One region of the Brevibacillus sp. 1238 genome, then DNA from elsewhere that is predicted to be linked to it. Evidence: riboswitches for the same ligand, from Rfam matches in the RefSeq annotation. Region 1 holds a riboswitch; the other holds the start of a gene.
The links. A riboswitch is a leader RNA that binds a small molecule or an ion and turns the genes downstream of it on or off. The one in region 1 is predicted to bind glycine.
Positions count from the first base shown of each region.

Region 2: linked by a shared signal. The riboswitch ahead of gcvT (glycine cleavage system aminomethyltransferase GcvT) and the one ahead of glyA (serine hydroxymethyltransferase) in region 1 are both predicted to bind glycine.

Region 1 is NZ_JARXWC010000001.1:358,140-361,549, forward strand. It holds gene M2298_RS01615 (iron-sulfur cluster biosynthesis family protein) at 1-90, shown strand, start outside; gene lpdA (dihydrolipoyl dehydrogenase) at 220-1,632, shown strand; glycine riboswitch at 1,647-1,750, shown strand; glycine riboswitch at 1,753-1,833, shown strand; gene glyA (serine hydroxymethyltransferase) at 1,937-3,190, shown strand; gene M2298_RS01630 (serine dehydratase beta chain) at 3,206-3,410, shown strand, end outside.
Region 2 is NZ_JARXWC010000002.1:224,828-228,237, forward strand. It holds gene M2298_RS04885 (DEAD/DEAH box helicase) at 1-1,627, opposite strand, end outside; glycine riboswitch at 1,848-1,944, shown strand; glycine riboswitch at 1,945-2,061, shown strand; gene gcvT (glycine cleavage system aminomethyltransferase GcvT) at 2,153-3,253, shown strand; gene gcvPA (aminomethyl-transferring glycine dehydrogenase subunit GcvPA) at 3,300-3,410, shown strand, end outside.

The DNA of each region.
Region 1 (3,410 bases):
CTTACCCTGGACTACGACCCTTTCCTGGGCTTCGCCTTGTCCAGCCCGGAAGAAGCTTTTGCGGATCGGCTCGCTGTTCGTCGCGGTTGACAACGGAAACAGGCAGAACAGCACGAGCAGCAGTTGGCCGACTGCAAGCAGGCGCAGGCGCCTCTTCCTGCGGGGTAAAACCGCGGGAGACGCCTTACACAGAAAAAGAAAAACAGGTGGAGAGAACAAATGACAACGAACGGAACAGTAGAGCAGGTGGATGTCCTCGTGATCGGAGCGGGGCCGGGGGGCTACGTAGCCGCGATCCGGGCGGCTCAGCTCGGCAAGCAGGTCGCGATTGTGGAAAAAGATACGGTCGGCGGCGTATGTTTGAACCGCGGCTGCATTCCTTCCAAGGCGCTGATCTCGGCGGCGCATCAATACGAAGCGATGACGCAATCCGCGAGCATCGGCTTGCAGGCAGCAGAAGTGAGCGTCGATTTCGCCAAGGTCCAGGCATGGAAGCGCAGCGTGGTCGACAAATTGACCGGAGGCGTAAGCTCGCTGCTCAAAGGCAACAAGATCAAAAGAATCAGCGGGGAAGCGCAGCTTGTCGGCGAGCAGCTGGTTGAGGTGAAAAATGGCGACGACTGCATACAGGTGCAATTCCGGCAAGCGATTCTCGCGACAGGCTCGCGTCCGATCGAATTGAAAGCCTTTCCATTCGCGGGCCGCATTCTTTCCTCGACAGAACTGCTGGCGCTTGAAGAATTGCCGAAAAGCTTGCTGGTCATTGGCGGCGGGTATATCGGGATCGAGCTGGGGCAGACATTTGCCAAGCTGGGCACGAAGGTGACGATTTTGGAAGGCTCGGACTCGATCTTGCCCGGCTTTGAAAAAGAACTGTCGCGTCTGGTGGCGAGGAAGCTGAAAAAGCTCGGCGTGGAAGTGCACACCGAAGCGCTGGCCAAAGGGGCGGAACAAACAGCCGAACAGGTCAGCGTCACCTATGCGGAAAAAGGCGAAGAGCGTCAGGCGACCGCTGACTATGTGCTTGTTACGGTTGGCAGACGGCCGAACATCGAGGGGCTGGGATTGGAAAAGCTCGCTGTCAAGCTGACAGAGCGCGGCTTCATCCAGATCGACCAACAGTGCCAAACGAGCATTCCGCACCTGTATGCGATCGGCGATCTGGTGGAAGGCCCGGCTCTTGCCCACAAAGCGTCGTACGAAGGCAAAATCGCGGCGGAAGCCATCGCTGGCAAAGACAGCAAGCTCACCGACAAAAAGATTCCCGCTGTCGTGTTCTCCGATCCGGAGATTGCCAGTGTGGGACTGACCGAGTCGGAAGCCAAAGAGCGCGGACACGAGGTGGCAGTTGGCAAGTTCCCTTATGCCGCGAATGGGCGGGCACTGTCTCTGAACGTCGGGGAAGGCTTCGTGAAGCTCGTGGGCGACAAGGAGACGGGGCTGCTGCTGGGAGCGCAGATTATCGGGCCGGAAGCGTCCAATCTGATCGGCGAGGTTGCCCTGGCGATTGAAAAAGGGCATACGCTGACAGATATTGCCGAGACGATCCACGCCCATCCGAGCCTGGGAGAAATCATCATGGAAGCGGCAGAAGGAGCGCTCGGGCACGGCATTCATCAACTGAACAAATAACTGCATATCGGCGGATGATGATCGTGGGAGAGACTGGCCGCACTGGCTGGCACCGAAGGAGCAAGTCCCAAAAACCCTTGGGATTAATCTCTCAGGTAAAGAGTACCACGATTGGACGCACCTCTGGAGAGCGCTGGACAAGCCACCCAAGGGGAAAGCTTCGCGAACCGAAGCCAAACTCTCAGGTAAAAAGGACAGAGGAAAGGTAGATTTTTTCCGAAAAAGGAGTCTATCTTTCCATTGTCCTTTTTTCGCGTTCGTACGCTTGGGAAAGGTAGCGAGCAAAAGTTGAAACGGGGGAGATATCGTGAGTTTGCAGGAGCGCGATCAAGAAATTTTGGCGGCGATGGAAGACGAGCGGCAGCGGCAGCATCAAACATTGGAGCTGATTGCTTCCGAGAACTTCGTCAGCGAAGAAGTGATGCAGGCGATGGGGTCCGTACTGACCAACAAATACGCGGAGGGCTACCCGGGAAAACGGTACTACGGGGGCTGCGAGCATGTCGATGTCGTCGAGCGTTTGGCGATCGAACGGGTGAGCAGCTTGTTTGGCGCAACGTACGCGAACGTGCAGCCGCACTCCGGGGCGCAGGCGAATACGGCCGTCTTTTTCTCCCTGCTTTCGCCTGGCGATACGATCATGGGAATGAATTTGTCCCACGGCGGGCATTTGACGCACGGCAGCCCTGTCAGCCTGTCGGGTAAATGGTTCAATGTCGTCGCTTACGGCGTGCGCGAAGATACGCACCGGATCGACTATGAAGAAGTCGAGGCTGTAGCATTGCGCGAGCGGCCGAAGCTGCTGATTGCCGGAGCGAGCGCTTATCCGCGCCAGATCGATTTCGCCCGCTTCAAGGAAATCGCGGACAAAGTCGGAGCCAAGCTGATGGTGGACATGGCGCACATCGCCGGACTGGTCGCCGCAGGCTTGCATCCTTCGCCTGTTCCGCACGCAGATGTCACGACGAGTACGACGCACAAAACATTGCGCGGCCCGCGCGGCGGCATCATCCTGACGAACGACGAAGAAATTTTCAAAGGGATCAACAAGGCCATTTTCCCGGGCATCCAGGGCGGGCCGCTCATGCATGTGATCGCCGCCAAGGCAGTGTCCTTCAAAGAAGCGTTGCAGCCGAGCTTCGTCACCTACGCGCAGCAAGTGGTGAAAAACGCCGCGGCATTGGCGGAAACGCTGAAAAGCGAAGGGGCGACGCTCGTGTCCGGGGGAACGGATAACCATCTGGTCTTGCTCGATGTGCGGCCGTGGGATTTGACAGGCAAAGAAGCGGAGCATCTGCTGGAGGCGGCAGGCATTACGGTGAACAAAAACACGATTCCGTACGATACGGCAAGTCCGTTTGTGACGAGCGGCGTGCGAATCGGCACGGCTGCGATTACGACCCGCGGCATGAAGGAAGCGGATATGGAGACGATTGGCCGGGCGATTGCCGCTGTGCTCAAAGACAAGGGCAGCGAAGCGACGACCGCCAGGGTGAAAAGCGAAATTCGCGGGCTGTGCGAATCGTATCCGCTGTATCAACAGCTCGCAGTGAGGTAAGCAGGAGGAGCGACGATGGTATACAACAGCTGCTTTGATATTATCGGGCCGATCATGGTTGGCCCTTCCAGCTCGCATACAGCGGGAGTCGTCACGATCGGAAAATTCGTCCGCGATTTTCTCGGCGGCGAAATCGAGTCAGCGACGATTGTGTTTTACGACTCTTTTTCGGAAACGTACAAAGGGCACGGGACAGACAAGGCAGTGGTCGGCGGCTTGC
Region 2 (3,410 bases), on a different contig from region 1:
TGTCCAGCTTCAAAGCCATTTCGCGCGTGGATGCGGAGTCCATAATAATTTGCGTCAAGTTTTCTTCCAGCGAGGAACTCAGGTTGAGGCGTTCGACGATATCATCGAGTTCGCCGATGACCATTTCAAACAGATCGATTTTTTCGTACAGCAGTTTGAGAATATGTTCTTCAATCGTCCCGACCGTGGACAGATTGTAAATGTGCACATCCCGCTTTTGCCCGAGACGGTGAACGCGGCCGATTCGCTGTTCGACACGCATCGGGTTCCAAGGCATGTCGTAGTTGATCACCTGATTGCAAAATTGCAGGTTGATCCCTTCGCCGCCTGCTTCTGTCGCGATCAGCACTTGTGCGCGGTTTTGAAACAGATCGGTCATCCAGTCTTTTTTGCTGCGCTTGAAGCCGCCGCGAAACGGCACAGAGGTAATTCCGTGGTCATGCAAATATTTTTGCAAGTAATTTTGCGTGGCCCGATATTCGGTGAAAACGATCACTTTGTCGTTGATCTGCTGAATCAGCTCGACCGTTTTGGCGGCCTTGGAATGCGTCTCGATCCGCTTGATCATCTCCACCAGTTCCAGTATTTGCGCCCGCAGCAAAGACTCCTCGCTGGTGCGTTGATGCATGTTGTACAGCGTCATGAAGGAGGCTTCCTTGCTGGAGCAAACCTCGCGCTGGAGCGTGATGAGAGCGAGCGAATTGAACAGCCCGGTTCCCGTCTTGTACTGATCGTGGACAAAGCGCGTGACGCCCTCGTACAGCTTCATCTCCTCCTGCGTCAGCTCGATGGGAATCGACTGCACGCGGCGGCTGGTGAACTGGATGCCGCCGTCGCTTCGCTTGTTGCGAATCATGACCTTTTCGATTTCTTCACGCAATTTTTCGCTGTTTTTCGATTGGCGCTTTCCCTCGACGTAATTGGTGGAAAACGACGTCGAGTGGCCCAGATGCCCCGGTTTGAGCAAATTGATCAGGTTGTACAGCTCGTCCATCTCGTTCTGGATAGGGGTGGCGGTGAGCAGCAAACAGTATTTTTTGCGAATTTCCTTCACGAATTGATAGTTTCGGGTTCGCTTGTTTTTGAGCTTGTGCGCTTCGTCGATAATGAGCATGTCGTAGTCGATATCGAGCACATGGCGGCGATGCGGATCGCGTTTGGCCGTGTCGATGGAGGCGACGACGACTTCGTGCTGACGCCACATGTACTCTTTTTTTTGCGCGACGGCAGGAATGCCGAATTTTTGTTGCAGTTCTTTTGTCCACTGAATGACGAGAGAGGCGGGAACGAGGACGAGAATTTTTTTCGCCAAGCCTCTGACCATGTATTCTTTCATGATCAACCCTGCCTCGATGGTCTTGCCCAATCCGACTTCATCCGCGAGAATCGCGCGGCCGCGCATGTCATTCAGCACGCGTTCCGCCGTCTGGAGCTGATGGGGAAAAGGCGAGAGCAGCGGCAAGTAGTTCAGGCATTGCAAAGAATCGAACTCGCGAACCGCCATCGCTTCTTCTGCTTCCAGCGCCAGCTTGAACAGCTCCCACTTGTCCCATGGACCATCTTCGTGCAGCCGCTCGGTCAGCGGCGATATCCAGCTCGTGTCAAATGAAACAGGAACATTCGGCATATACGTTACTCCTTTACACAGCTCTGCCATAACTTTCATGCGTTTTAATAAAAAACTTAACATTATGGGTAATGTTCATCACTTTGTTAAGTATTTCTTGATCTGACTGTTAATTTGCATATTTTCAACTGTCGACTCTCATGGTAGGATATAGAGGAAGTTCGTTCATTAGTATGGAAATCATAGCAAAAACTTATGTATGACCATCTAACCAACGCGAATGATAGTAGCAGGGAGAGACTGCGTGAACCACTGCAGCGCCGAAGGAGCAAGCCGGTAACGGTGAATCTCTCAGGCAAAAGAACCTCTACTGGACGCAACTCTGGAGAGAGCTCGCATGTCGAGCCACCAAAGGGGAAACTTGCAAGCCCGGTGATCCCCGCCGAGCTTGATTGGCAAGGTAACTCTCAGGTACCAAGGACAGAGGAGGAGAAATGGGCACCTTTCTTTTGGTGTACCCGTTTTTTCGCCTCTGTTTTTTCATGGGGAAAAATGCCGACTATCTGCCTTTAGGAGGTGCCACACATGTCCAATCTGAAAAGAACGCCACTGTTTGATTCCTATGCAAAATACGGCGCCAAAACAATCGACTTCGGCGGTTGGGAGCTGCCTGTACAGTTTTCCAGCATTGGTCAGGAGCATGAAGCTGTTCGCACGAAAGCAGGTTTGTTTGATGTATCCCACATGGGAGAGGTGGACGTAAAAGGCGAGAGCGCGCTCGAATACTTGCAGCGCGTGACAACCAACGACGTTTCCAAGCTGGCAGTGGGACAAGCTCAATACAGCGTGCTTTGCTACCCGGACGGCGGTACGGTCGACGATTTGCTCGTTTACAAATACGCAGACGACCATTACCTGCTTGTCATCAACGCTGGCAATATTGACAAAGACTATGCATGGCTGCAGGAGCACCTGATTCCGGGCGTCACGATCGAAAATATCTCGCCGCAAACGGCGCAGATTGCGATCCAGGGGCCTTTGGCTGAATCGATTTTGCAAAAGCTGACTCAAACGGATCTGTCCCAAATCGGCTTTTTCCGTTTTGAGCGCGATGTAGAGGTTAGCGGTATTCCGGCATTGGTATCCCGTACAGGCTACACGGGCGAAGATGGCTTCGAGATTTACCTGGCTGCGGATCGTGCGGCAGAGCTGTGGGACGCCCTGCTTGAAGCAGGCAAAGAAGACGGTCTGGTTGCTTGCGGACTGGGTGCGCGTGACACGCTGCGCTTTGAAGCCAAGCTGCCACTGTACGGTCAGGAACTGAGCAAGGACATTACACCGATCGAAGCGGGTATCGGTTTCGCGGTGAAGGTAGATAAAGCAGTGCCGTTCATCGGCCAAGAGGTGTTGAAAGCGCAAAAAGAAAACGGCGCGCCTCGCAAGCTGGTAGGGATCGAGATGATCGATCGCGGCATTCCGCGCACGCACTATCCGGTCTATGTCGGAGAAGAGCTGGTAGGAGAAGTGACCACAGGGACACAATCCCCGACCTTGAAGAAAAACGTTGGTCTGGCCCTGGTCAAAAGCGAGCACACGGCGATTGGCACAGAGGTTGAAGTGGAAATTCGCGGAAAACGACTGAAAGCTGTTGTTGTTGCCGCTCCTTTTTATAAACGTGCGAAATAACCAAGCATAAGCCCACAATACATCCTATTTGAGGAGGACAACGTTCGTGAAATACCGCTACCTGCCCCAAACTGATCAGGACAAGCGCGAAATGCTCGAAACTCTGGGCATTTCCAGTGTAGAAGAACTGTTTGCAGACATTCCGGAAGAGGTGCGT